Regions from separate parts of the Enterobacter chinensis genome, predicted to be linked through region 2. Evidence: predicted binding sites of a transcription regulator. Region 2 holds the regulator's gene; each other region holds the start of a gene.
The links. The regulator CRP, encoded in region 2, controls carbon source genes, mostly activating them, when cyclic AMP is high. The targets are predictions, from matches to a motif close to ATGTGANNNNNNTCACAT.
Positions count from the first base shown of each region.

Region 1: a site for CRP is predicted at 6,047-6,064, ahead of ydfZ (putative selenium delivery protein YdfZ). Genes of this name have one in related genera too.
Region 3: a site for CRP is predicted at 3,786-3,803, ahead of aaeR (HTH-type transcriptional activator AaeR). Genes of this name have one in related genera too.

Region 1 covers NZ_JARDVI010000001.1:392,673-402,623, reverse strand. Annotated here, with positions in the region: gene PYW49_RS02065 (2-hydroxyacid dehydrogenase) at 1-319, shown strand, start outside; gene PYW49_RS02060 (DUF6694 family lipoprotein) at 726-1,517, opposite strand; gene dcp (peptidyl-dipeptidase Dcp) at 1,707-3,740, opposite strand; gene ydfG (bifunctional NADP-dependent 3-hydroxy acid dehydrogenase/3-hydroxypropionate dehydrogenase YdfG) at 3,883-4,629, shown strand; gene PYW49_RS02045 (GntR family transcriptional regulator) at 4,721-5,407, shown strand; gene PYW49_RS02040 (universal stress protein) at 5,443-5,874, opposite strand; gene ydfZ (putative selenium delivery protein YdfZ) at 6,162-6,365, shown strand; gene PYW49_RS02030 (mannitol dehydrogenase family protein) at 6,409-7,872, opposite strand; gene PYW49_RS02025 (MFS transporter) at 8,094-9,461, opposite strand; gene PYW49_RS02020 (Zn-dependent oxidoreductase) at 9,535-9,951, opposite strand, start outside.
Region 2 covers NZ_JARDVI010000008.1:47,192-57,142, forward strand. Annotated here, with positions in the region: gene mdcA (malonate decarboxylase subunit alpha) at 1-27, opposite strand, end outside; gene PYW49_RS20905 (hydrolase) at 256-1,278, shown strand; gene PYW49_RS20910 (YheU family protein) at 1,275-1,493, shown strand; gene PYW49_RS20915 (phosphoribulokinase) at 1,524-2,393, shown strand; gene PYW49_RS20920 (OsmC family protein) at 2,473-2,877, opposite strand; gene crp (cAMP-activated global transcriptional regulator CRP) at 3,189-3,821, shown strand; gene PYW49_RS20930 (YccS/YhfK family putative transporter) at 3,879-5,966, shown strand; gene argD (bifunctional acetylornithine/succinyldiaminopimelate transaminase) at 5,963-7,183, opposite strand; gene pabA (aminodeoxychorismate synthase component 2) at 7,270-7,833, opposite strand; gene PYW49_RS20945 (putative adenosine monophosphate-protein transferase Fic) at 7,864-8,448, opposite strand; gene ppiA (peptidylprolyl isomerase A) at 8,553-9,125, opposite strand; gene tsgA (MFS transporter TsgA) at 9,404-9,951, shown strand, end outside.
Region 3 covers NZ_JARDVI010000003.1:34,417-44,367, forward strand. Annotated here, with positions in the region: gene yhdP (AsmA2 domain-containing protein YhdP) at 1-516, shown strand, start outside; gene tldD (metalloprotease TldD) at 601-2,046, shown strand; gene PYW49_RS09460 (YagU family protein) at 2,091-2,705, opposite strand; gene aaeR (HTH-type transcriptional activator AaeR) at 2,842-3,768, opposite strand; gene aaeX (p-hydroxybenzoic acid efflux pump operon protein AaeX) at 3,948-4,151, shown strand; gene aaeA (p-hydroxybenzoic acid efflux pump subunit AaeA) at 4,159-5,091, shown strand; gene aaeB (p-hydroxybenzoic acid efflux pump subunit AaeB) at 5,097-7,064, shown strand; gene PYW49_RS09485 (NAD-dependent succinate-semialdehyde dehydrogenase) at 7,155-8,609, shown strand; gene PYW49_RS09490 (barstar family protein) at 8,655-8,927, shown strand; gene yhcN (peroxide/acid stress response protein YhcN) at 8,997-9,263, opposite strand; gene yhcN (peroxide/acid stress response protein YhcN) at 9,374-9,637, opposite strand.

The DNA.
Region 1 (9,951 bases), on a different contig from region 2:
AGACGGCGTGATGATCATCAACACCAGCCGCGGCGGATTGGTTGACTCTCAGGCCGCTATCGAAGCGCTGAAGACCCAAAAAATTGGCGCGCTGGGGATGGACGTATATGAGAACGAACGCGATCTGTTCTTTGAAGACAAGTCTAATGATGTGATCCAGGACGACGTGTTCCGTCGCCTCTCTGCCTGCCATAACGTGCTGTTTACCGGGCACCAGGCGTTTCTGACCGCCGAAGCGCTGATCAGCATTTCGGAAACGACGCTGGGTAACTTGCAGCAGCTGGAAAAAGGCGAGGCGTGCCCTAACGAAATCGTGTGAGCGTGTATTGCCCGGTGGCGGCAACGCCACCGGGCGTTAATCGGTTATTTTGTTAATACCGACCCACCGAAACACAATTTACGGGTAAAGGTTATTACCAGAGTTTTACGCTTCCATCTGGCTGCTTACCACCTACAGGCGTCATGTCATAGACCCTGGAATAGGCTTTAACATTTCAAATCCATTTTAATTCATAATAAGTGCATGAATAAAACACCTTATTTCACCATACTTGTCCCGGTTTTATTTTCAGTTTCCGAGCGGAGTTATTCTAAAGATCACCAAAGGATGTGGAGCGTGTTGAATAGCTAAACGACCATTCTCTTCCAGCAGTATATTTTTCGCTCACCACGTTTCCTCTCAACATAAAAAAACCCGCCGAAGCGGGTCAATTATGAGTCATAAATCAAAGATTATTTTTCTTAAGATCTTCAAGCCTGCTGTCATCTTTCTTTGTGAACCCTGTTGCATCAAACAACGCCTGGCGATCAGGCCCGTCTACCCTTGCGACGGTCACAGTGAAAACGGCATCAGTTGGGACATAAAGTCGACCCCATTCAGAATCCTTAGGCGGAGCCAGAGTCCACGTGGCTTCTTCATTTGGTTTAAGTCCACCAGGAACATCGTAAAAGAAATTACTTACCAGCCAGGGTTCTGAATGCCCACTGCCTGCAACCACTCCCTGAAGGTATGCCCTGGAGATAACGGTATCAGTATTGTTTTTAACGACCAGTTTTATTATGGGTTGTGGCTTACCGTCTTCCTGGGGCTCCTTGATAAGTTGGGATGATAAAACCTGGACTTTTTTCAGCGCTTCTATGGCTTTCTCTGCGTTAGCTTTTCTCTGTTCCAGCCCTTTGATTTCCTGAAGCACCTGCTCTTTCTGCTTAAGCTCTTTCTCCGCGTTTACTTTCTGAGCATATGAAATTACTTCGTCGGCAGTCTTTCCAGACAGAGAATCGCGCATCTTTTTGCTTAGGTCTTCTTTGTCACTTTGTATTAGATCAGCCATATTGATGTTACTGAATGCCACCACCTGTAGAGCGTTATCAAACTCCCCCCGCTTATTCTCCGGAAGTGACTCTCTGACTTTAGCTATAGATGATTTCATTGCGTCATCAGTTGATGAATCAATTTTAGGTTGATCACAACCGGCGAGTAAAAAGGAAAGTAATATTACGCCAACTATTTTTTTCATGTCCCTATTCCATCGGTAAAAATTAGGAATAATCTTATCAGAAAATGACACAACAAAAAACATGCATACAATGCATTTACGTGATTTTCCGCGCGGCAATATCCCCACCATCGACGCAGCAATATTAGGTAAGAAAAATGACAAAAAACCGGGCATCACGCCCGGTTATATTTTCAGCTGCTGATGACTCTACTCACTCAGCCCACGGTTCTCCAGCATCGGTTCAATCTTCGGATCGTGCCCGCGCCAGTTGCGATACAGTTCAGCTAAATCCGTGCTGTTCCCACGAGACAAAATCGCCTCGCGGAATTTCTGCCCGTTTTCACGCGTCAGCCCGCCCTGCTCGACAAACCACTGATAGCCGTCGTCCGCGAGCATCTGCGTCCACAGATAGGCGTAGTACCCCGCCGCGTAGCCCCCGCCAAAAATATGGGCAAAATAGCTGCTGCGGTAGCGCGGCGGTACGGCCGGCAGATCCAGCCCCTCTTTTTTCAACGCTGCCGCTTCAAAATCTTCCACGCTCGAAACGGCTTCACCGATGCCGTGCCAGTTCATGTCCAGCAGCGCGGCACCCAGCAGCTCCGTCATGTCGTAGCCCTTGTTGAAATGCGTTGCGTTGAGCATGCTTTCCCGCAGCGCGTCCGGCATCGGTTCGCCGGTTTCGTAATGGCGGGCATAGTGGGTAAACACCTGTGGATGGCTGGCCCAGTGCTCATTGATTTGCGACGGGAATTCAACAAAATCACGCGGGGTATTGGTGCCGGAAAGCGTGGCGAAGCGCTGGCTGGCAAACAGCCCGTGCAGCGTATGGCCGAACTCGTGGAAGAGGGTTATCACGTCGTCCCATGAGAGGAGCGCGACGCCGCCGTTAGCCGGTTTTTGGTAGTTACAGACGTTGTAGATCACCGGACGGGCAGCAAACTCGAAGGATTGCTCAACGAAATTCCCCATCCACGCTCCACCCTGCTTGGAATCGCGCGCAAAGAAGTCGCCGTAAAACAGCGCCATACCTTCTCCCGTATGGTCGAAAATTTCCCATACGCGGACGTCCGGATGATAAACCGGAATATCGAAGCGCTCGACGAAGCGGATGCCAAACAGCTGGCTGGCCGCCCAGAATACGCCATCCTGCAGCACGGTATTGAGCGCAAAATAAGGCCTGATTTGCGACTCATCAAGGGCATATTTTTCCTGGCGCACGCGCTCCGCATAAAAAGCCCAGTCCCAGGCCTGCACGGTGAAACCACCCTGCTCGTCATTGATGACCTTCTGAATATCGGCCTGCTCGCGTTCCGCACGGGCGCGGGCGGCAGGCACAATGCCGCGCATAAATTCCAGCGCGGCGCCCGGGGTTTTCGCCATCTGATCGGCGATGCTCCAGCTGGCGTAATCCTCAAAGCCCAGCAGGCGGGCCTGTCGCGCGCGCAGCGCCGTCAGACGAAGGATCAGCGCGCGTGTGTCGTTTTCATCCCCTTTCTGAGTGCGCGTCCAGCCTGCGTTGAACAGGTTTTCGCGCGTCTGACGATTGCGCAGCGTTGAAAGCGCGGGCTGCTGGGTGGTGTTCAGAAGCGGGATCAGCCAGCGATCGTTTAGCCCTCTCTCCGCGGCAGCCTGCGCAGCGTCAGCGATCTCAGTGGCGCTGAGCCCATCAAGCTGGTGCGCATAATCCACCACCAGCCCGCCCGTCTTATCGGCAGCCAGCAAGCGCTGATTAAACTGGCTGGTCAGGGAGGCCGCCTCGGTATTCAGCGCCTTCAGCTCGGCTTTTTCTGTCTCATTCAGACGCGCGCCGGCCAGAATAAACCGCTGATAAATCTCCTCTACCAGCCGGTGTGATTCGGCGTCCAGCGCGGCACGGTCCTGCCATACGCTCTCCACGCGGGCGAAAAGCACGTCATTCAGCCAGATATCGTTCGCCAGTTCGGCAAGCTCGGTGGAGAACTGTTCCTCCAGCTCCTGCAGGTACGTATTAGTGTGCGCGGAGGTCATGGCGAAGAAAACGCTGCTGACGCGCGAGAGCATGGCACCGCTTTTCTCCAGCGCCAGCACGGTGTTATTGAAATCTGGCGCAGCGGTTTGAGAGATAATGGCGTCAATGTCCGCCCGCTTCTGGCGCAGGGCTTCATCGAAAGCCGGACGATAGTGGCTGTCGTTGATTTCATCAAAATGGGGAGCCTGGTAAGGCAACAGGCTGATTTCAAAAAAGGGATTGGTGGCCGTCATCTTTCACTCCTGAGTACGGGTATCCTCCCAGAGTAGGCCAGGCCGCCATCCCCTGCAATGCTGTCATACAAATGTTGCCTTAACGCACCCTCTGCGGCCGTGCTATGTTAGTACAACACAAAAAGCGTTGAGGAACAGTGAGATGATTATTTTAGTTACCGGGGCAACGGCAGGTTTTGGTGAAAGCATCACGCGTCGCTTCGTCGCCAACGGGCATAAGGTTATTGCGACCGGTCGCCGTCAGGAACGTCTGCAGGAGCTGAAAGACGAATTAGGCGACAGCATCCTGACCGCGCAGCTGGATGTGCGTAACCGCGCGGCCATTGAAGAGATGATTGCCAACCTGCCCGCCGAGTGGCGCGCCATCGACGTGCTGGTCAACAATGCCGGTCTGGCGCTGGGCATGGAGCCCGCACATAAAGCCAGCGTGGAAGACTGGGAAAATATGATCGACACCAACAACAAAGGGCTGGTCTATATGACCCGCGCGGTCCTGCCGGGCATGGTCGAGCGCAACCGCGGCCACATTATCAATATCGGCTCCACCGCCGGGAGCTGGCCTTACGCAGGCGGCAACGTTTATGGCGCAACGAAAGCGTTTGTGCGCCAGTTTAGCCTTAACCTGCGTACCGATCTGCACGGCACCGCCATTCGCGTCACCGATATCGAGCCGGGCCTGGTGGGTGGCACTGAATTTTCCAACGTCCGCTTCAAAGGCGATGACGCAAAAGCGGGCAAGACCTACGAAAATGCGAACGCGCTGACGCCTGAAGATGTCACCGAAACGGTCTGGTGGGTGGCGACGCTGCCAAAGCACGTCAACATCAATACCGTAGAAATGATGCCAGTCAGCCAGAGTTTTGGCGGACTTAGCGTCCATCGTGGCTAAATGTGCCCTTCCCGGCCTGCGGGCCGGGTCTGTTTCGGGTCATAAAAGAATGGTAGTATGTTCAGGCTAACTCTCTGAGAAATGACAACTCATGGCCGCTGAATCGCAACTTAATCCCACCCAGCCCGTAAACCAGCAAATCTATCGCATTTTGCGACGTGATATTGTCCATTGCCTGATCCCGCCGGGAACGCCGCTTTCTGAAAAAGAGGTGTCCGTGCGTTTTGACGTATCCCGTCAGCCGGTGCGTGAAGCGTTTATTAAGCTTGCGGAAAATGGTCTGATTCAAATCCGCCCGCAGCGCGGCAGCTATGTGAATAAAATTTCACTTTCTCAGGTACGTAACGGATGTTTTGTTCGCCAGGCCATTGAATGCGCGGTGGCGCGCCGTGCTGCAACGCTCATCAACGACAACCAGTGCTACCTGCTGGAGCAGAACCTGCATCAGCAGCGTATTGCGATTGACCGCAAGCAGCTCAATGACTTCTTCCAGCTTGATGATGAGTTCCACCAGAAACTGGCGCAAATTGCGGATTGCCAGCTGGCCTGGGACACCATCGAAAACATCAAAGCCACCATCGACCGCGTGCGTTACATGAGTCTCGATCACGTCTCCCCGCCGGAAATGTTGCTCCGACAGCATCATGATATTTTCAGCGCGCTTGAAAAGCGCGACCAGGACGGTGTGGAAAAAGCGATGACGCTGCACCTGCAGGAAATTAGCGAGTCCGTGCAGCTTATTCGTCAGGAAAATAGCGAGTGGTTTAGCGAAGAGTAATATTACGCCGCCCCCTTTCGGGCGCGGCGACAGGGTTAGCGAACGACTAACACCGGAATAGTGGCGTAGCGCAGGATTGTTTCGGCATTTGAACCCAGCAGATGCGTAGTGATGCTCGGATTTTTCGACCCGATGACGATGACGTCATATTCCCCCTCTTTGCTGAGCTTGATGATTTCATCGCGGACGTTGCCAAAGCGAACCATGCTGTGAATATTCTCAGGGGAGATATCGAAGAGTCTTTTAAGCTCGTTCATTTTCTTCCCGGACTCTGCGGTCATATACTCTTCAAACTTTTTAATATCGGCATTGAATCCCCGCAGCAGAGACCGACTGCTGGCAGGCAGAATATTGACCAGGGTAATCGACGCGCCCTCTGCCTTCGCCAGATTGGCCGCGTGGCGCACCGCTTTGTCGCTCAAATCCATTTCAAACACATCAACAGGCATCAAAATCTTCTTATACATAAGCCTGACTCCTTATTCCGATGAAAGGGTTATTTCCTGAACCCAGCATGACATCAGGAATATAAACCAATCCTCAACGCTTCCCTGTCGAAACTATCAATTAAAGAAAATAACTGTCGGGTTTGTAAATTACCGTCGTGAACCGTCAGCGCCAGACACAATAAAGAAAAAAGTGTGAGTTTGATCAAAAACAAAAACATGAAGCGCGGACAGGCGTATTTATATGCCCCGTGAACGGCACACCTGAAATAGCGCCGTAACGAACAGGTTAGAGAGGAGAAAATACCATGATGACATACGACCGTAACCGTAATGCAATCACCACTGGCAGCCGCGTCATGATTAGCGGCACAAACCAGTTCGGCGTGATTAAAGCGATCCACAGCGACGGCCTCAGTGCCGAGCAGGTGCGTCGTAGTAAAACGGTTGAAGTGGAAGGATGCGAAGGTAAGTTCGAACCGATCGAGCTGATTCGCCTGGGTATGCACTAAGCCGTGCGCAGACATGCCGCCGCAAACGGCGGCATGTGCTGAATTACCGTTGAGACACGTACTGAGCCACGGTCGCTTTTGCGCCCTTTTGCAGTAACATCTGGTACGCCTTCATCACCGCATCAACAAATTTCGCTTCCCGCGGTAACTCTTTGCCAAAGATGGCCTCGATGCCGAGCAGCGCGTTGACCCGACTTTCCCCTTCCGCGCTTCCCTTCACCGCCACCTGAATCACCGCCAGCTGCGGATCGCTCACGTCAATGGCGTTACCCTGCTCATCCACGCCGCCGACATAGCGCATCCAGCCGGCCACGCCCAGCGCCAGCAGCGGGAAAGGTTTCTGATGTACCAGGTGCCAGCGTACGGAATCCAGCATACGCTGCAGGAGCTTCTGGCTGCCGTCCATCGCGATTTGCCAGGTACGGTGGCGCAGGGCCGGGTTGCTGTAGCGGGCAATCAGGAGTTCGGCATAGCGTGCTAAATCGACGCCTTTCACTTTTAAGGTTGGTGCCTGCTCGTTAAGCATCAGCGCGTGAGCGGCGACGCGGTAGTGCTCATCTTCCATACACTCGTTGATATGCTGATAACCCGCCAGATAGCCCAGGTACGCCAGGAATGAGTGGCTGCCGTTGAGCATGCGCAGCTTCATCTCTTCAAACGGAATGACGTCTGACACCAGCTCGGCGCCGGCTTTTTCCCATTCGGGGCGCCCGGCGACAAAGTTATCTTCGATCACCCACTGGCGGAACGGTTCACAGGCCACCGCTGCGGGATCGCGCACGCCGGTCAGCTGTTCGATTTTATCCAGCGTATCGGGAGTAACTGCGGGCACGATGCGATCCACCATGGTTGACGGGAAGGTAACGTGGGCTTCGATCCAGTCCGCCAGCTCACCGTCTACCGCGCGGGCGTAAGCGCAGGTCACATTGCGCATCACGTGGCCGTTCTCCGGCATGTTGTCGCAGGACATCACGCTAAACGCAGGCAGGCCTGCCGCTTTGCGTCGCGCCAGCGCTTCGACGACCACGCCCGGAGCGGATTTTGGCTGGTACGGTTTTTGCAGGTCGGCAACAATAAACGGGTGATCGAGCATCAGTTGCCCGGTCGCCGGCGAATGGCAGTACCCTTTCTCGGTGATGGTCAGCGAGACAATCGCTACCTGCGGTTCGCACATCGCGGCCAGCACGGTCTCGAGCCCGTCAACCTGCGCATGCAGCGCCTTTTTGACCACGCCAACCACGCGGGATGTCCACGTATCGGCGGACATTTCCGCCACGGTATAGAGGTTATCCTGCGCGTTAAGATCGGCAATCTGCTGCTCGCCGCCAATCAGGTTAACCTCACAGTAGCCCCAGTCGCTGCCATGCTCAGCCGCGAGAATGTCGGCATACACCGCCTGATGTGAGCGGTGAAATGCGCCAAACCCTAAATGAACAATGCGTGCTTTAAGGCTGTTACGATCGTACTGAGGCAGCGTCGCCCTGGCCTGTAATAACGTGTTTTCCATGATTAAGACTCATCAATTAGAAAGCTGTGGTTCGCTGCCGCTCTTTGCTTAAGCGGCAGCGCCTGCTGACTACACCAACTAGAATGGCAGTTGGAGTAAAAAAATATCTGCCATCAACCATACTGATACTGCCGTTTGAGATTTTGATTTATATTAACTTTTGGTCATGTGGTGTGACATAAAGATAAAGTTGTGTGACAAGTCACGCAAGCTATAAACCATTAGCGTCGCGAGGAGACAGCGCCATAGGCCGCAGGCTCTTTTGGGGCGTTCTCCGCAGCGTCTTCCGCTGCGCTCAAATCACGGTCCCGCACCTCTGGCATCAGGATCGCAGAGATCAGCCCAATCATGGAGTAGGCAACCAGCATGACAACAATCGGCCACCACGAGCCGGTCATATTGCAGAAGATCCCCGCCAGCACCGGACCAAAGCCCACCGCCACCAGACCGCCCGCCTCTTTTGAGATAGCCATGCGGGTAAAGCGATTTCGCGAACCAAACATCTCCGCCATGGTGATATTTTCCAGGGCAAACAGCCCCAGCACGGCGAAGTTATGAATAACGATGATAGAGAGCATGATCGTCCCCGGCGCATAGCTCTTATCGACGATAATCGACAGCATCGGGTACGCGAGAAGAATGGCGGAGATATTGAGGATAATGTAAGGCAGACGGCGTCCGACTTTATCGGAAAGCCAGCCCAACAGCGGGATGGAGATAAACCCGAGAATGGAGCTGATCATCAGCGCGTCGGTAGGGATGGCTTTATCGAACAGCAGCGTCTGGACCAGATACCCGGCGAGGAAGGTCTGAATCAGACCCGAGTTACCCGCCTGACCAAACCGCAGGCCGGTCGCCAGCCAGAAGGATTTACTTTTCACCATTGAACCCAGTGAGGTGTCCGGCTGCACGGTTTGTGCATCGTTCACTTTCTCAAAGACCGGGCTCTCTTTCAGGTTCATACGCAGCCAGATGGCAAAGATCATCACCACCACGCTTGCCAGGAACGGCACGCGCCAGCCCCAGGCAATCAGCTCTTCACGGTCGAGGGCAAAGAACATCACCGCCCAGATCGCCGTTGCGCTCAGCGTCCCGCAGTTAGTGCCCATCGCCACCAGCGAGGAGATGATGCCGCGTTTACCTTTCGGCGCGTACTCCGCCAGCATGGTCCCGGCCCCGGAGATCTCTGCCCCGGCACCCAGCCCCTGAATAATACGCAGCGTCACCAGCAGAACGGGGGCAAAAATACCGATTTGCGCATAGGTCGGCAGGACGCCAATCAGCGTGGTGCAGATCCCCATCATGGTAATGGTGATAAACAGTACCTTCTTACGGCCAATGCTGTCGCCCATTCGTCCGAAGATAAAGGCCCCGACGATGCGCGCAATATAGCCTGCGCCGTAGGTTCCCATCGCCAGGATCAGCGCCATCGCGGCAGACTGTTCCGGGAAGAAGATCTCATGGAAGACCAGGGCGGCTCCCAGGGAGTAAAGCTGAAAGTCCATAAACTCCAGGGCGGTGCCCAGCCAGCCGGAAACGGCGGCTTTCACCAGATCGGAGGTGGTTCTTTGAGGTTGTGCTTGCGTCATAATGGCTATCTCTAAAAGGTAAGATGCGTACCACATAGAGCCTGTCTGCGCAGGCTCTTAACCGCTTATATGATTATTGGCCGAACGTGAGTAACACTTTGCAGCACTGCCGCTGGTCTTTCTCAAACAGTTCGATGGCGTCTGTAACGTGGTGATAGTCAAAGGTATGGGTGATCAGTTTTTCCGGGTCGATCAGCCCCTTTTCCAGCCAGTCGATCACGACCGGGAATTTATTGGCATTCAGGCGCGAGGAGAATATCGCCAGCTCTTTGCCGGTGATGCCCTGCTGAACGACCTGGCTCGGCTCGCTGGAGAAGCCCATCAGCACGATGCGCGCCGCCGGAGAAGCCAGGGTTACCGCTTCCTGCAAAATCGTTGGATGGCAGGCGGCATCAATGATTAACGTCGGTTTGATGCCTTTTTCGTCCAGCGCGGCCTGCAACGACTGCTCGCCGTTATTAAACACCCAGTCCGCGCCGCTGCGCTGAGC
Region 2 (9,951 bases):
CCGGGTGGGTGTTTGCCCAGATAACATTATTAACCTCCTGATTCAGCTAATCATTTTGATTTGCTTAACGTTGAGTAAAGTGTGCGCTCTGGTGAGAAAGGCATCAATTAAGCGTAGAGCGGAATCATTAGCCTGAGAGTAATAATCAAGGTAAAGATTTGTGATCGGGATCAGTTCATGTTTCGGAAAACCAGGCTAAACGGGGTACAATTCGGAAAGTATCGTTAATTTCCGACAAGAATCAGCATCGCGCTTATGACCCAAATCATTCCATCAGACTTCGACATTGCAGCCGAAGACAGCACTGAGTTCGTGCCTATGCGCGGCGTCGCCAATCGCCATTTGCAGACCATGCTGCCGCGACTGATCCGCCGCAAGGTTCAGTTCACCCCGCACTGGCAACGCCTTGACCTGCCAGACGGTGACTTTCTGGATCTCGCCTGGAGCGAAGAACCGGAGCAGGCCCGCCATAAGCCGCGTCTGGTGGTCTTTCACGGCCTGGAAGGCAGCCTGCACAGCCCCTATGCGCATGGGTTAATTGAGGCGGCAAAAGCCCGCGGCTGGCTCGGCGTGGTGATGCATTTTCGTGGCTGTAGCGGCGAACCCAATCGTCAGAAACGCATCTATCACTCGGGTGAAACCGAAGACGGAACGTGGTTTTTACACTGGCTGCGTGAAAACTTTGGCACAGTTCCCACCGCTGCCGTGGGCTATTCGCTGGGCGGAAATATGCTGGCCTGTCTGCTGGCGAAAGAGGGTGAAAGCGTACCGCTGGATGCCGCAGTGATTGTCTCCGCGCCGTTTATGCTGGAGCAGTGCAGCTACCACATGGAGAAAGGCTTTTCCCGCGTCTATCAGCGCTACTTGCTCAACCTGCTGAAGGCCAACGCGGCGCGTAAGCTGAAGGCCTACCCGGATACCCTGCCGGTCAGCCTGCGCCAGCTGAAAAAAGTGCGCCGTATTCGCGAGTTCGACGATCTGATCACCGCGAAAATTCACGGCTTCGCCGATGCGATTGACTATTATCGTCAGTGCAGCGCCATGCCGCTGCTCAGCAAGATCGCGCAGCCGACGCTCATCATTCATGCCAAAGATGACCCTTTTATGGATCATCACTCGATCCCCGCTCAGGAATTCCTGCCCGACAACGTTCACTATCAGTTGACGGAGCACGGCGGCCACGTCGGGTTTATCGGCGGTACGCTGCGTCGCCCGAAAATGTGGCTTGAGACGCGTATTCCTGACTGGCTAACCCCTTATCTGGACGGTGCAAAATGATTATTCCCTGGCAGGATCTGGCTCCCGAAACGCTCGATAATCTGATTGAAAGCTTTGTATTACGCGAAGGCACCGATTATGGTGAACAGGAACGCTCGCTTGAGCAAAAGGTCAACGATGTAAAGCGCCAGCTGAAAAGCGGCGACGTATTGCTGGTGTGGTCAGAACTGCATGAGACGGTCAATATCATGCCCCGCAACGCGTTTCACGGCTGATCTTCCAACCTTTTCAGTCAGGGAGTTGCTATGTCTGCCAGACATCCGGTTATTGCCGTTACGGGGTCGAGTGGTGCGGGAACCACCACCACCAGCCTCGCATTTCGCAAGATTTTCGCCCAGCTGAATCTCCGTGCGGCGGAGGTCGAAGGCGATAGCTTTCACCGCTACACACGTCCGGAGATGGACATGGCCATCCGTAAGGCGCGCGATCTGGGTAAACACATCAGCTACTTCGGCCCGGAAGCCAATGACTTCGGCCTGCTGGAACAAACCTTTCTGGAATACGGTAAGAGCGGCAAAGGGCAGTCCCGCAAGTATCTGCATACCTATGATGAAGCCGTGCCCTGGAATCAGGTGCCGGGCACCTTCACCCCCTGGCAGCCGCTGCCGGAACCCACCGATGTGCTGTTTTACGAAGGATTACACGGCGGCGTGGTCACGCCTCAACACGACGTGGCGCGTCACGTGGATCTGCTGGTCGGGGTGGTCCCTATCGTTAACCTGGAGTGGATCCAGAAGCTGACGCGTGACATGAGCGAGCGCGGCCACTCGCGCGAGGCGGTGATGGATTCCGTCGTTCGTTCAATGGAAGACTACATCAATTACTTAACGCCGCAATTCTCCCGCACGCACATTAACTTCCAGCGCGTGCCGACGGTGGACACCTCCAACCCGTTCGCCGCCAAAACGATACCGTCCCTGGATGAGAGCTTTGTGGTGATCCATTTCCGCAATCTTGAAGGTATCGATTACCCCTGGCTGCTGGCGATGCTGCAGGGCTCATTTATTTCGCACATGAATACGTTGGTAGTGCCGGGCGGGAAAATGGTGCTGGCGATGGAATTAATCATGACGCCGCTGGTGGAGCGGTTGATGGAAGGGAAGCAGATCGCATAATCAGTTTTGCCCGGTGGCGCTGCGCTTACCGGGCCAACAATCCGTAGGGCGGGTAAGCGCAGCGCCACCCGCCAAAAGATTAAGCCTCGATCACTTCATACGAATGGGTAATTTTTACCGCTTTCTCCAGCATTAACGCCACAGAGCAGTACTTCTCCGCAGACAGGTCCACCGCACGCGAGACCGCCGCGTCTTTCAGTTCTTTACCGGTGACAACAAAGTGCAGATTAATGTGGGTGAACAGGCGTGGCGCCTCTTCGCGACGTTCTGAGGTGAGTTTAACCTCGCAATCTGTCACGTCATGACGACCTTTTTGCAAAATCGACACTACGTCAATCGCACTGCATCCACCTGCTGCCATCAGCACCATTTCCATTGGGCTTGGTGCTTTGTCGCCGGAGTTACCATCCATCAAAATCTGGTGTCCTGACGCGGACTCGCCCAGGAACGTTAAACCTTCAACCCACTTCACGCGCGCTTGCATATTTTTGAACTCCAACGTTGCATTTTTGGTGACAGATTACGCGTGTGTTACATTTCTCGCAATGGAAGGCGACCTGCATCATGCTGAAGCGAGACACCAGGAGACACGCGGCGAAAGCTATGCTAAAACACTCAGGATGCTACAGTAATACATTGACGTTACACGTGTATGCAGAGGACATCAAACTTTACTGGCTGCGAAACGTTACGGTAGCCGACTTCCCAGGGTATGGGTAAGAATTCGATTGCAACCCCAGAGTCCGGATGCATCTGATGACTCTGGTGACAGCTTATAACAGAGGATAACAGCGCATGGTGCTTGGCAAACCGCAAACAGACCCGACTCTCGAATGGTTCTTGTCTCATTGCCACATTCATAAGTACCCATCGAAGAGCACGCTGATTCACCAGGGTGAAAAAGCGGAAACGTTGTATTACATCGTTAAAGGCTCGGTGGCAGTGCTGATCAAAGATGAAGAAGGGAAAGAAATGATCCTTTCTTATCTGAACCAGGGCGATTTCATCGGTGAACTGGGCCTGTTTGAAGAGGGCCAGGAACGTAGCGCCTGGGTTCGTGCAAAGACAGCATGTGAAGTGGCTGAAATTTCTTACAAGAAGTTCCGTCAGCTGATTCAGGTTAACCCTGACATCCTGATGCGTCTTTCTTCCCAGATGGCGCGCCGTCTGCAGGTCACCTCAGAGAAAGTGGGTAACCTCGCCTTCCTGGACGTGACCGGCCGTATTGCGCAGACCCTGCTGAACCTGGCGAAACAGCCAGACGCAATGACCCACCCGGACGGCATGCAAATTAAAATTACCCGTCAGGAAATTGGTCAGATCGTTGGTTGTTCCCGTGAGACAGTAGGCCGTATCCTGAAAATGCTGGAAGATCAAAACCTGATCTCCGCCCACGGTAAAACCATCGTGGTCTACGGAACGCGTTAATTCCGCTTAAACGGCGTGCCACCACAAGGTGTCACGCCGTTTTTGTCTCTACTCCCCATGTGGCGCAGGCTGATCTATCACCCGGAAGTTAACTACGCACTGCGACAAACGCTGGTGTTATGTCTTCCTGTGGCCGTAGGCCTGATCCTCGGACATCTTCAGCAAGGCCTGCTGTTTTCTCTCGTCCCTGCCTGCTGCAACATTGCCGGTCTGGACACGCCGCATAAGCGCTTTTTCAAACGCCTGATTATTGGCGGCTGCCTGTTTGCGGGCTGTAGCCTCGCCGTACAGCTTCTGCTTGCCCGGGATATTCCGCTGCCGCTGATTCTGACCGTGCTGGCCATGACCCTCGGCGTCACGGCCGAAATCAGCTCGCTGCATGCCCGCCTGCTTCCCGCCTCATTGATTGCGGCCATTTTCACGCTTAGCCTCGCCGGAAATATGCCGGTGTGGGAGCCGCTGCTGATCTACGCCCTGGGAACGCTGTGGTACGGGCTGTTTAACTGGTTTTGGTTCTGGCTGTGGCGCGAACAGCCGCTGCGTGAATCCCTGAGCCTGCTCTATGTGCAGCTGGCGGATTACTGCGAAGCCAAATACACCCTGCTCACCCAGCATACCGATCCGGAAAAATCCTTGCCGCCGCTGCTGACGCGCCAGCAAAAGGTGGTGGATCTGATAAGCCAGTGCTATCAGCAGCTGCATATGCTCGCCGCCAACAAGAACCACGAATACAAACGGCTGCTGCGCACCTTCCAGGTTGGGCTGGATCTGCAGGAGCATATCTCCGTTAGCCTTCACCACCCGCAAGAGGTGCAAAAGCTGGTCGAGCGCAGCCACGCCGAAGCGGTGATCCGCTGGAACGCGCAGACCGTGTCGGCGCGCCTGCGGGTCCTGGCTGACGATATTCTCTACCACCGCTACCCCACGCGCTTTAACATGGAAAAACAGCTCGGCGCACTGGAGAAAATCGCGCGCCAGCATCCGGATAACCCGGTCGGCCAGTTTGCCGCCTGGCACTTCAGCCGCATCGCCCGCGTGCTGCGTACACAGCGCCCGCTTTACCCCCGCGATCTGATGGCGGATAAGCAAAAGCGGCTTCCGTTATTGCCCGCGCTCAGAAGCTATCTTTCTCTTAAATCTTCCGCTCTGCGCAACGCCGCCAGAATTAGCGTTATGCTCAGTACCGCCAGCCTGATGGGCATGGCGCTGCATCTGCCAAAACCCTACTGGATCTTAATGACCGTGCTGTTTGTCACCCAGAACGGTTACGGCGCTACGCGGGTGCGTATTCTGCATCGGGCCGGCGGAACGATGGCGGGGCTGATTATTGCGGGCGTGACGCTGCACTTCCACGTGCCGGAAGGTTATACCCTGGCAGGGATGCTGGCGATTACGCTGGTAAGCTACCTGATTATCCGCAAAAACTACGGCTGGGCGATGGTGGGCTTCACGGTGACGGCGGTATACACACTGCAGCTGCTCACGCTCAATGGCGAACAGTTTATTGTCGCCAGGCTGATTGATACCCTGATCGGCTGCCTGATTGCCTTTGGCGGCATGGTCTGGCTGTGGCCGCAGTGGCAAAGCGGGCTGCTCAGGCAGAACGCTCACGACGCGCTGGAGGCCGACCAGCAGGCCATTCGCCTGATCCTGAGCGACGACCCGCAGCCCTCCCCGCTGGCTTATCAGCGGATGAAGGTCAACCAGGCGCACAACGCCCTGTTCAACTCGCTCAACCAGGCAATGCAGGAGCCGGGCTTTAACTCGCACTATCTGGCGGACATGAAGCTCTGGGTGACCCACAGCCAGTTTATCGTCGAGCATATTAACGCCATGACGACGCTGGCGCGCGAGCACACGATGCTGACGCCAGACCTGGCGCAACGTTACCTGCAGTCGTGTGAGATTGCGTTGCAGCGCTGTCAGCAGCGTCTGGAATATGACTCGCCGGGTGAGTCGGGAGATTCGAATATTCTGGAAGCGCCGGAGACGTTAACCCACGGGCCTATGAGCACCCTGGAGCAACATTTACAGCGCATTCTGGGGCATCTGAACACCATGCACACCATTTCGTCGGTGGCATGGCGTCAGCGTCCGCATCACGGGATTTGGCTAACCCGCCGGTTGAAGCGAACCGAGTATTAGCCTTTAACGATCTTCGCGACCGCCGCGGCAAAGCGGGTTAATCCTTCTTCAATGTCTTTGTCTTCCACCACCAGCGATGGCGCAAAACGCATCACGTCCGGTCCCGCATTCAACACCATCACCCCTTCGTGGGCGGCGGCGTGCAGGAAATCGCGCGCGCGACCTTTGTACTGTGGCTTCAGCTCGGCACCAATCAACAGGCCCATGCCGCGGATCTCGCTGAACACGTCGAACTGGTCATCGATCTGCTGCAAATGCTTCACAAACAGCTCGCGCTTTGCGTTCACACCGTTCAGCACCGCCGGCGTATTGATGATGTCGAATGCCGCACCGGCAATGGCGCAGGCCAACGGGTTACCGCCATAGGTAGAACCATGCGACCCCACGTGGAACGCCGAAGCGATGTCCTGAGTGGTCAGTACCGCACTCACCGGGAAACCGCCGCCGAGCGCTTTGGCGCTGGTCAGAATATCTGGCGTCACGCCGTAGTGCATGTAAGCGAAGAGATCGCCGGTACGCCCCATCCCGCTCTGCACTTCATCAAAGACCAGCAGCGCCTGATGCTTGTCGCACAGCTCGCGCAGACCTTTCAGGAATTCCGGGGTTGCCGCGGTCACGCCGCCTTCACCCTGAATAGGCTCAACCACCACCGCGCAAGTGTGATCGTCCATCACCGCTTTCACCGCATGCAGATCGTTAAACGGCACGTGGATAATGTCAGCTGGTTTCGGCCCAAACCCGTCGGAATACTTCGGCTGACCGCCAACGGAGACGGTAAAGAATGAGCGCCCATGGAAGGCATTATGGAAGGCGATGATTTTGGTTTTGTACGGACTGTGGCGCGTGGTTGCGTAGTAGCGCGCCAGCTTGAAGGCGGTTTCGTTAGCTTCGGTGCCGGAGTTCATAAACAGCACGCGCTCGGCAAACGTGGCATCAATGATCTTGCGGCCAAGACGCAGCGCCGGTTCGTTGGTGAACACGTTGCTGGTGTGCCACAGGGTTTCGCCCTGACTTTTCAGCGCGTCCACCAGCGCAGGATGGCAATGACCGAGCGCCGTTACCGCAATCCCGCCCGCGAAATCCACGTACTCTTTACCCTGCTGATCCCAGACGCGGCTGCCTTTCCCCTTCACCGGGATAAACTCAGCCGGTGCATAAATCGGCAGAATCACTTCATCGAATGTCGCGCGGGTAATTGCTGGTTGTTCAGTTGCCATGTCATGCCCATCCATTTTATGTCACATTGATTGTGAAAATATAATCACAAAATATGCATAAAAAATCACAGCAAGGCAACAGATATTCAGCGATTGAGGAAATTTGCCAGCAGTGCGTGCCCCTGTTCGCTGAGAATACTTTCCGGATGGAATTGCACGCCTTCGAGATCCCATACTCGGTGACGAATCCCCATGATCTCCTGCGTATCGCTCCAGGCGGTCACGTCAAAACAGTCAGGCAACGTCGGTGGGTCAATCACCAGCGAATGGTATCGCGTCACGGTCAAAGGATTATTGAGACCCGTGAATACCCCGGTACCGGCGTGAGCGATCGGAGAGGTTTTACCGTGCATCACTTTCGCAGCGCGCACGATGGTGGCACCAAACGCCTGGGCAATCGCCTGATGGCCCAGGCAAACGCCCAGGATCGGTAGCTTGCCGGCATAATGTCGGATAACGTCAAGAGAAATACCCGATTCTGACGGCGTACACGGCCCCGGTGAAATCACGATTTTCTGCGGAGCCAGCGTCTCAATATCGGCGAGATCGATCTCGTCATTGCGGCGGACAACCACCTCAGCACCCAGTTCACAAAAATACTGGTAAAGGTTCCAGGTGAAGGAATCGTAGTTATCAATCAGCAGAATCATGGCGGCTCCCGAAAAAAATGCCGCCCTATTCTACTCAGATTCCCGCGCTTCGCTCACAACTTTGGCAAAGATAGCGTTTAACGCGGTTAAATCTCCCGTTGCGCCACTTCGATTAGCGGCCACCCACAGCTCGGGATCGATATCGCGCCAGTCCAGTGAGTAACCCGCGTGGAGTGCCAGTTGCTCAAAGAAAACGCGTTGGGCAATGCCGTTGCCGCGCATAAAAGGATGCAGCATATTGATTTCACAGTAGTAATGACTAACTTTGTCAACAAAAGCCGCCTTCTCAAGGCCCACAAGATACTTTTCGCTTTCAAGCGCCGCCATCAGTTCATTGCCCATCTTCTCGATGTATTCGAAATGGCAGAACGGAATATCACCTTTAAAAATATCATCGGTTCGGAACTCGCCTGCCCGCTTCATTTCACTGCGATACAGATGGCGATGAATAAGGCACAGATGGGGTAACCCGGGCGCGGGAGGCCCAAGCTCCAGTGTCTCAATATGGGGTTCTGAGGGACCATTACCTTTTTCAAGGAGACAACTGGCCTGTAGATTGACGTTACGCTGCTGCTCCCAGAGACGGGATTTTTGCTTGTCGGTGAGTTTTTTCACTTAACGCCTCCCTGAATAGTCCGTTTGCCACAAGTATAAGCAGCAAAACGCGCTTTCGCAGGGAGGGTCACAACACGGGCGAGTATCGCCCGTGTTGAAGAAGGTTATGGCAGAACTTTTGCAGAGAGGATCACGACAGGTTTTGACGGCACATTCTGGTACGGACCGACATCATGGGTAGGCACCTGAGAAATCTTGTCAGCCACGTCCATCCCTTTCACAATTTTACCGAAGACCGCATAGCCAAAGTCACGCTGACCGTGGTCGAGGAAGGCGTTATCCGCCACGTTGAGGAAGAACTGGCTGGTCGCGCTATCTTTGTCTGCGGTACGGGCCATTGAGATAGTGCCGCGCTTGTTCAGCAGGCCGTTGTCCGCTTCGTTTTTAATTGGCGGGTTCGGCTGTTTCTGCTGCATCTGCTCGTTAAAGCCGCCGCCCTGCACCATAAAGCCTGGGATCACGCGGTGGAAGGTGGTGTTGTTATAGAAACCACTGTTCACGTAGTCGAGGAAGTTTTTCACAGAAACCGGAGCTTTCTGGCTATTCAGTTCCAGCTCAATGTTCCCGGCGGAGGTGGTCAGCAGAACGTGAGGGTCCCCTTTTGCTGCCAGCGCAGCAGGGGAAACGGCAGAAAGAGCAAACACAGCTGCGACAGCCGCCAGTGTTGATTTGAGCATGAGAATTCCTTAACAAAGCGCAGTATAAAAAGCGAATGGCTTGATTCTAAAGAGCAGTATGAACGGAGACCAGCCTTTTACCTAATTTTACGAAATTGAAACAGTTGTAACCACGCAAACGATTGGTTATGACGGCTTTTTATGTGATCGCGATCACATAAAAAACTGCAATGAAGTTCTAATTTCTCTTAAAAGATATGAATAGATCACTTTAATGTCTAAAATCTGCCCGCTCTCAGCGCCCGATGGGCGCTTTTCTTTTTTTGAACAGGCCAGACATGACTAACAGCAATCGCATCAAGCTCACATGGATCAGCTTCTTCTCCTACGCCCTGACCGGCGCGTTGGTGATCGTCACCGGGATGGTGATGGGAAATATCGCAGACTACTTCCAGCTGCCCGTTTCCAGCATGAGTAACACCTTCACCTTCCTCAACGCGGGGATCCTGATCTCCATCTTCCTGAATGCCTGGCTGATGGAAATCGTGCCGCTGAAAACGCAGCTGCGTTTCGGCTTTGTGCTGATGCTCGCCGCCGTAGCGGGGCTGATGCTGAGCCACAGCATCGCCCTGTTCTCCGCCGCCATGTTTGTGCTCGGTCTGGTCAGCGGGATCACCATGTCGATAGGTACCTTCCTGATTACCCACATGTATGAAGGCCGCCAGCGCGGCGCGCGCCTGCTGTTTACCGACTCCTTCTTCAGCATGGCCGGAATGATTTTTCCGATGGTGGCCGCGGTTCTGCTGGCCCGCAGCATTGAGTGGTACTGGGTGTATGCCTGCATCGGTCTGGTCTACGTGGCGATCTTTATTCTGACCTTCGGCTG
Region 3 (9,951 bases), on a different contig from region 2:
CCGGATGAGGCCTCGCTGAACGGCATTCTGAAAACCCGCTTCGGCAAAGGTGAAATCGCAGACGTGAGCACGGGGCGCGCCGGGCAGATCCTGCGCCTGCTGAGTTTTGATGCGCTGCTGCGTAAGCTGCGCTTCGATTTCAGCGATACTTTTAGCGAAGGTTTCTACTACGATTCCATCCGCAGTACGGCGTGGATCAAGGACGGCGTTATGCATACGGACGATACGCTGGTGGACGGCCTGGAAGCGGATATCGCCATGAAAGGCTCAGTCAACCTCGTGCGCCGTGAACTGGATATGGAAGCCGTCGTGGCACCGGAAATTTCCGCAAGCGTAGGCGTGGCGGCGGCCTTTGTGGTGAACCCGATTGTCGGTGCGGCGGTGTTTGCCGCCAGTAAAGTGCTGGGGCCGCTCTGGAGCAAGGTCTCCATTCTGCGCTACCGCATCACCGGTCCGGTGGATAAACCGCAGATTAACGAGGTGCTGCGCCAGCCGCGCAAAGATGCACAGCAATGATTTGACGTGGGCAGGTAATTGCCTCACTCTCAATAAATACGATCTTTATACCGCCACGGGCGGCAACGAACGAGTAGCAATACGATGAGTCTGAACCTGGTAAGTGAACATTTGCTCGCAGCGAACGGCCTGAGCCATCAGGACCTGTTCTCCATTCTTGGTCAACTGACCGAACGCCGTCTCGACTACGGCGATCTCTATTTCCAGTCGAGCTATCACGAATCCTGGGTTTTAGAAGACAGCATCATCAAAGATGGCTCTTATAACATCGACCAGGGCGTCGGCGTTCGCGCCGTCAGCGGCGAGAAAACCGGTTTTGCCTATGCCGATCAGATTAGCCTGGCTGCACTTGAGCAGAGCGCGCAGGCCGCGCGTACCATTGTGCGTGATACCGGCGATGGTCGTGTGAAAACCCTGGGTGAAGTGTCGTATTCTGCACTTTATACCAGCATCGATCCGCTGCAGAGCATGAGCCGTGAAGAGAAGCTGGATATCCTGCGCCGCGTAGACAAAGTGGCGCGTGCTGCCGATAAACGTGTACAGGAAGTCTCAGCAAGCCTGAGCGGTGTCTATGAATTGATTCTGGTTGCGGCCACTGACGGCACTCTGGCGGCAGATGTTCGTCCGCTGGTACGTCTTTCCATTAGCGTGCAGGTCGATGACGACGGTAAACGCGAGCGCGGCTCAAGCGGCGGCGGCGGTCGTTTCGGTTATGACTGGTTCCTGGGGGATGTTGACGGTGAAGCGCGCGCTGACGCGTGGGCAAAAGAAGCCGTGCGCATGGCGCTGGTGAATCTTAATGCTGTCGCGGCACCGGCGGGGTCATTCCCGGTGGTGCTGGGTGCCGGCTGGCCGGGCGTGCTGTTGCACGAAGCGGTAGGACACGGTCTGGAAGGCGATTTTAACCGTCGCGGTACGTCCGTATTCAGTGGTCAGATCGGGCAACTCGTCTCCTCTGAACTGTGCACAGTTGTGGATGACGGCACCATGCGCGATCGCCGTGGCTCGGTGGCTATCGACGACGAAGGTACGCCAGGTCAGTACAATGTGTTGATTGAAAACGGCGTGCTGAAAGGCTATATGCAGGACAAACTCAACGCGCGCCTGATGGGCGTAGCGCCAACGGGTAACGGTCGTCGTGAATCCTATGCGCACCTGCCAATGCCGCGCATGACCAACACCTATATGCTGCCGGGCAAATCCACGCCGCAGGAGATTATCGAATCCGTTGATTACGGTATCTTTGCGCCAAACTTTGGCGGCGGTCAGGTGGATATCACCTCCGGTAAATTCGTCTTCTCCACGTCAGAAGCGTATCTCATCGAGAAAGGTAAAGTGACCAAAGCGGTGAAAGGCGCGACGCTGATTGGCTCCGGTATTGAAGCCATGCAGCAGATCTCCATGGTTGGTAACGATCTCAAGCTGGATAACGGCGTGGGCGTCTGCGGTAAAGAAGGCCAGAGCCTGCCGGTTGGCGTGGGTCAGCCAACGCTGAAAGTGGACAACCTGACGGTGGGCGGCACGGCCTGACCTGCGTTCACATAAAAAAGGCGCTACGGAGTAGCGCCTTTTTTTTAACGTAAGTGACCCAGCGGTATCTCCGGATCCGGCTCGTGCGTGATGCGGTTGCGTAAATCGCGGCGAATGATTTCGATCGACCAGAACCAGATCAGATGACCCACGATCTCTGACACGTGTTCATACCAGGGAAGTTCGAACAGCGGTGGCGTCAGCCCCATCAGCGGGAAGGAGATCATATGAACAAAAAGCTGAGCTAACGCACCCGCCAGCAAACCCTGCCAGAGTTTAATTTTCGGAAAGACTTCAGCAACTACACAATACCCTACAGCGAACACGATTGAGAAAATAATATGTGTTACGCCAACCCAGTTAAATATATGTCCGGCAAAGGTATAAACCGCCGCGTTAGGATCGCCGACGCCCAGCCAGTCGCGTAAAAATACATAGGGAGGGTTTAGAAAATTACGGGAGCAATCAATCTGACTTGCGGCTCTTATTAATTGTTCGGGCCCGCACGCGGCGGTGAATAAATCGGTGGGGCTTCGGGGCGGGAGCGGCACCTCGGCGCCCCATTTGACAAAAGCGGAGACAATCCCTGCAATTAAACCGATGAACGCGGCGAGTCCATAGCGCCTGCGCGAAGGCGGTGTTTGTTCAAATATATTCATTTCTTTTCCTTGTTTAACGTCATCCTGCGGAATACATTTTGTTATTCAAATCAGCAACAAATTAATAACAGTCTGAATATCAGACTGTTTATAAAATAAAGGGCTAGTGGCTGTAGTGTCAATTAGCGCCAATTAGCTATTCTTTCCTTCTTCCCCGCATCCCCTGAAATAACTCCGCTACGTCCACAAAATACTCGGTCAGATAATTAATACACACCTGTACTTTAAGCGGCAGCTTGTCTTTCTCGGTATACAGGGCGTACACCGGACGCGGATCGGATTGATAGCGAGGGAACAGGATCTCCAGCACGCCGCTGTTGATCTCGTTGATCACCCACATCAACGGCACGTAGGCGATCCCGGCGCCGGCCACCAGCCAGCGTGAAATGGTCATGGGGTCGTTGGTGACAAACCGTCCTTCCGGCAGCAGTCGAGTGGAGATCCCTTCCGGGGCGATCAGCTCAAATTCATTGTCGGGCCGCACGCTGTACTCCAGCCACGAATGGTTGGTGAGGTCGGCGGGTTTCTCCGGAGCACCGTACTGCGCCAGATAGCTCTTCGAGGCGCAGACGACCATCGGCATGCTCCCCAGCCGACGCGAGAACAGACTGGAATCCTGCAGCGCGCCGACGCGGATCACCACGTCCAGCCCGTCGGCAATCAGATCCGGCGCCGGGATGCCCGTCACCAGATTGACGGTAAGCCCGGGGTACTCTTTCAGCATATCCGCGGTCATGGCAGCGAGAACATTTTGTGCCATAGTTGAGGAACACCCGATGCGCAGCGTGCCGATGGGGGTGTTGTTGAAGGCATAGAGCTGTTCGTGAACATCCTGCACTTCAAGCAGCATGCGGCGACAGCCCTGATAGTAAATTTTACCCGCTTCGGTTAACCCAATGCTGCGGGTACTGCGGTTGAGCAGCTTAACCTGAAGCTCATCTTCCAGTTTGGACACCGTCTGGCTAATGGATGAGACACTCATCTGAAGCTGGCGTGCAGCCGCGGTGAAAGAGCCCAGTTCCACCACTTTGGCGAAGACCGACATGCGTTTTAAACGTTCCATTGTTCACTCTGGCTTAAAAGTGATTTAGATCACATATTATAGATAACAGCATAACAGTTACGTTAATATATTATTAATTACATAACGGCTGCGCCATTCTCGCCCGACGTTTCTTGCTCTCCTGCGGTGGCGTGCGCTAAAAAATTCTGAAGCCTGCACTGTCTCTTATCAAGGTCAACATGAGTCTGTTTCCCGTTATCGTGGTGTTCGGTCTGTCGTTCCCACCGATATTTTTCGAGCTTCTTTTATCACTGGCGATCTTCTGGCTGGTGCGCAAGGTGCTGGTCCCTACCGGGATCTACGATTTCGTCTGGCACCCTGCATTGTTCAATACCGCGCTGTATTGCTGCCTGTTTTACCTGATATCGCGCATGTTTGTCTGAGGTTGATGTGAAAACGCTAACAAGAAAAATCTCCCGCACTGCCATCACGATGGCGCTGGTTATCCTCGCCTTCATCGCTATTTTCCGCGCCTGGGTCTATTACACCGAATCGCCGTGGACGCGTGATGCGCGCTTCAGCGCCGATGTAGTGGCAATCGCCCCCGACGTGGCCGGTCTTATCACGGCGGTTAACGTTCACGATAACCAGCTGGTGAAAAAAGATCAGGTCCTGTTCACCATTGACCAGCCTCGTTACCAGAAAGCGCTGGAAGAAGCGGAAGCGGACGTGGCCTATTACCAGGCGCTGGCTGCGGAGAAACGCCGTGAGGCAGGCCGCCGTAACCAGCTGGGCGTTCAGGCAATGTCCCGTGAAGAGATTGACCAGTCCAACAACGTGCTGCAAACCGTGCTACACCAGTTGGCGAAAGCGCAAGCGACGCGCGACCTGGCGAAGCTCGATCTCGAGCGCACCGTGATCCGCGCGCCGTCCGATGGCTGGGTCACTAATCTTAATGTCTATGCCGGGGAATTTATCACCCGCGGCTCAACCGCCGTGGCGCTGGTTAAACAGAACTCCTTCTACGTGCTCGCCTATATGGAAGAGACCAAGCTGGAAGGCGTGCGCCCAGGTTTCCGGGCGGAAATTACGCCGCTCGGCAGCAACCGCGTCTTTAAAGGCACCGTCGACAGCGTCGCCGCGGGGGTGACCAACTCCAGCAGTTCTAACGATGCCAAAGGGATGGCGACGGTGGATTCCAACCTGGAATGGGTGCGTCTGGCCCAGCGTGTGCCGGTGCGTATCCACCTTGACGAGCAGCAGGGAAATCTGTGGCCTGCGGGTACGACTGCAACGGTGGTGATAACCGGTGAAAAAGATCGAGATGCCAGCCAGGACTCTTTCTTCCGTAAAATAGCCCATCGCCTGCGCGAGTTTGGTTAATCGCTATGGGGATCTTTTCCATCGCCAGCCAGCACATTCGCTTCGCCGTGAAGCTGGCGTGTGCCATTGTGCTGGCGCTGTTTGTTGGCTTTCACTTCCAGCTTGAAACCCCTCGCTGGGCGGTGCTGACGGCTGCGATTGTCGCGGCGGGTCCTGCCTTCGCCGCGGGTGGGGAGCCCTATTCTGGCGCAATCCGCTACCGCGGAATGCTGCGTATCATCGGGACGTTCATCGGCTGTTTCGCGGCGCTCACCATTATTATCCTGATGATCCGCACGCCGCTGTTGATGCTGATGGTCTGCTGTATCTGGGCGGGTTTTTGCACCTGGATCTCCTCTCTGGTGAAAGTGGAGAACTCCTACGCCTGGGGCCTGGCGGGCTATACCGCACTGATTATTGTCATCACCATTCAATCCGAGCCGCTGCTCGCCCCGCAGTTTGCGGTTGAACGCTGCAGTGAGATTGTGATTGGTATCGTCTGCGCCATTGTCGCTGACCTACTTTTCTCCCCGCGCTCCATCAAGCAGGAAGTTGACCGTGAACTCGACGCGCTGATCGTTGCCCAGTACCAACTGATGCAGCTGTGCATTAAGCATGGCGACAGCGAAGAAGTGGATAAAGCCTGGAGCGGGCTGGTTCGTCGGACGCAGGCCCTGGAAGGGATGCGCAGCAATCTTAATATGGAATCTTCGCGCTGGGCCCGCGCTAACCGTCGCCTTAAAGCGCTCAATACCGTCTCTCTGACGCTCATCACCCAGGCGTGCGAAACCTATCTTATCCAGAACACGCGCCCGGAAGTGGTGACCGATACGTTCCGCGAACTGTTTGCCGAGCCGGTGGAAACGGTGCAGGACGTGCACAAGCAGCTTAAGCGCATGCGCAGGGTCATCGCCTGGACGGGGGAACGCGACACGCCCGTGACGATCTACACCTGGGTCGGCGCTGCGACGCGCTACCTGTTGCTGAAACGTGGCGCGATCGGTAACACCAAAATCAGCGCGGCGGAAGAAGAGGTGCTTCAGGGGGAAGTGGTGATCAAGGCGGAATCTGCCGAGCGTCATCATGCGATGGTTAACTTCTGGCGTACAACGCTTGCCTGCATGCTCGGCACGCTGTTCTGGCTGTGGACCGGCTGGACGTCCGGCAGCGGTGCAATGGTGATGATTGCCGTCGTTACCGCACTGGCGATGCGTCTGCCTAACCCGCGTATGGTCGCCATTGATTTTCTGTACGGTACGATTGCCGCATTGCCGATAGGCGCACTCTATTTCCTGGTCATCATTCCGTCTACACAACAGAGCATGTTGCTGCTCTGTATTAGCCTGGCGGTGATGGCGTTCTTTATCGGCATTGAAGTCCAAAAACGGCGGCTGGGATCGCTGGGGGCGCTGGCGAGTACGATTAACATTCTTGTGCTGGATAACCCGATGACCTTCCATTTCAGCCAGTTTCTCGACAGCGCGTTAGGTCAGCTGGTGGGCTGTTTCCTGGCGATGATGGTTATTCTGCTGGTACGGGATAACTCGCAGGCAAGAACGGGCCGCGTGTTATTGAATCAGTTTGTGTCGGCTGCGGTGTCGTCTATGACAACCAATACCGCGCGTCGTAAAGAGAACCACTTACCCGCGCTCTATCAGCAGCTGTTTTTACTGCTGAACAAGTTCCCGGGGGATATCGCTAAGTTCCGGCTGGCGTTAACCATGATCATTGCACACCAGCGTCTGCGTAACGCGCCTGTGCCGATCAACGACGATCTGTCGGCCTGGCACCGTCAGCTCCGTCGCACCGCCGATCACGTGCTTTCTGCGACAAGTGACGACAAACGGCGTCGTTACTTTACGCAACTGCTTGAAGAGCTGGATATCTACCAGGAGAAGCTTAAGGTCTGGGAAGCACCGCCGCAGGTGACCGAGCCGGTAGGACGGCTGGTATCAATGCTGCATCGCTACCAGAGTGCTCTCACGGATAACTGACTGAAGTAAAAAAGCCGACGCCAAAAGCGTCGGTTTTTTTGTGGCTATACTTATTTCGGCAGTCTTTTACATTACAGAAAGGGAGGGCATATGACGACTCAGGCGCTACAGGACCACATCCTTTTTCAGACCGGTTATCTGGTCAATGGAATCTGGAAAACGCTGGACACGACGTTTGATGTGCTGAACCCCGCTACCGGTGAGGTCATCGCCAGAGTGGCGAAAGCGGGTAAAGCGGAAACAGAAGATGCTATCGCAGCGGCTACCAAAGCCTTCCCGGCATGGCGTGCTAAAACCGCGAAAGAACGTTCGGCCATTCTGTACCGCTGGTACGAACTGATTATTGAGAATAAAAGCTGGCTCGGGCGGTTAATGACCACCGAGCAGGGCAAGCCCCTGAAAGAAGCGGAAGGTGAGGTGGAATACGCTGCCAGCTTTATCCAGTGGTTTGCCGAAGAGGCCAAGCGCGCTAACGGTGAAATAATTCCACCTGTCAAACCCGGATCGCGCATTCTGGCGACCCGTGAACCGATTGGCGTGGTCGCGGCAATTACGCCGTGGAACTTCCCGATGGCCATGCTCACCCGCAAGTTAGGCCCGGCGCTGGCAGCAGGATGTACCGGGGTAATCAAACCGGCAAATAACACGCCGCTCAGCGCCTTTGCGCTGCTTACGCTGGCAAAACAGGCCGGTGTGCCCGACGGCGTACTTAACGCCGTAGCCGGGAATACGCATGAGATCAGCGATGCGATTATGGCAAGCCGGGAGGTGCGTAAAATTTCCTTTACCGGCTCGACCTCCGTCGGCAAAACGCTGGTGCGTAATGCTGCAGAAACCATGAAGAAAGTCTCCATGGAGCTGGGGGGAAATGCCCCGTATATCGTTTTTGAGGATGCGGATATCGACGCTGCGGTTCAGGGGGCGATCGCCAACAAGTTCCGTAATGCCGGGCAGGTCTGCGTCAGCGTGAACCGTTTCTATATTCAGGAAACCGTCTACGACAAGTTTGTGAATAAACTTGCCGATGCGGTGAAGGCGCTGAAGGTCGGTAATGGTCTTGAAGACGGGGTCGTCGTCGGACCGCTGATTGAACCTGCTGCGGTCAACAAGGTGCGTGAGCATGTTGACGATGCCGTCGCCCGGGGCGCGACCGTACTGGCGGGCGGTAAGCCTCATCCGCTTGGAGGGAATTTCTGGATGCCAACCGTGCTGGGTGACTGCCATGAAGGTATGAAGCTGGCAGAAGAAGAGACGTTTGGCCCGGTTGCCGCGTGCTTCCGTTTCACCTCGGAAGATGAAGTTATCCAGCGCGCCAACAACACGCCCTATGGGCTGGCGGCTTACTTCTACACCCAGAATCTCTCACGGATTTTCCGCGTTTCACAGGCAATCGAGAGCGGGATGATTGGTATTAACGAGTGCGCCGTGTCCACGGAGCTTGGACCGTTTGGCGGCGTAAAAGAGTCAGGCCTTGGACGAGAGGGCTCCGTGCTGGGGCTGGAAGAGTATCTGGAAGTTAAAACCCTGCATATCGGGGGATTATAATAGACAGGGCGGCATCTGCCGCTCGCCTGGACTGGGTGGCTGGCAATGAAAACCTATACCTTTGATTTTGACGAGATCGACAGTCAGGAAGACTTCTACCGTGAATTTATCCAGGTGTTTGATCTTGAACGGGGAAGCGTGACGAATCTGGACACGCTCTGGGACGTGGTAACCGGTAGTCTGTTGCCGCTACCGCTGGAGATTGAGTTCATCCATTTGCCCGATAAGCTGCGCAGACGTTTTGGCGCACTGATATTACTGTTCGATGAAGCGGAAGAAGAACTGGAAGGGCAACTGCGTTTTAACGCTCGTCATTGAATGAAAATGAAAAAAAAGCCCCTGACCATGAGGCCAGGGGCAAGTCGTATGATGAGATACGACGAGGGTTTATTTATACAGTTCAGCCGTAGCATGCCAGTGGTCACCTTGATTCAGTTCGGTGACGCGATAGCTGCTGGCGCCTGCTTTTTCAGCTTTTGCGGCAAGTTCGTGACGAATATCCATCGGTGAGCCGGTGACAGACGTTACGGAGACACTGCCCATACGCTGCAGATTTTGTGCCTGGTCGGCATTCACTTGCTGTACGGCTGCGCTCGCGCCGAAAGAGAGAGCGGAAGCCAGACCGAGGGTTGCGATGATCAATTTAGTTTTCATAGTCTTTACTCCTGAATAGGGTTTTTGCTCAACGGCGAGAAGGGTTGAACCGCTATTTTTATACCTGGTGCCGTTGAGTGGAGATTTACGTTGTCAGTTATTACTAAAACTTATTTGTACAGCTCAGCGGTAGCGTGCCAGTGGTCACCTGAACGCGCTTCGATGATGCGATACGAAGACGCACCCTGTTCTTCCGCTTTTTTGTTCAGCATTTCACGCATGTCCATCGGAGACGTGCCGATCGCACCGACAGAAACCGTACCGATTGCCTGACGGGATTGCGCCTGATCGGCATTGATGGAGTCAGCCGCAAAAACACCGAATGACAGAACAGACAGGACGCTCAGCGCCGCTACAGTTGTTTTGATTTTCATGATTTTTACCTCGTCGAATTTTTTAGTGGGGTCTTGTTTCGTGACCCTCATCACAAAATCAAGTATACACTAATAACGGTAAAAATTAATACCAGACTAATGGTTTCCGTTGTTATTACGTATTAACCAGTCTTTTTTTTATAACCAAATTGCATAATATTGCTTGTTTTTTGTCCGCTTTATGGCGTTATCTCTAATTAAATCATATGGATATTGTCTTTTGATTTTTTGTGCGATTTTTTGATTTATCATTCACTAAGTGAATGTTAATGGGTGGTAAAAAGCACTATTTGTCAAAGCTATCGGCAGTAGAA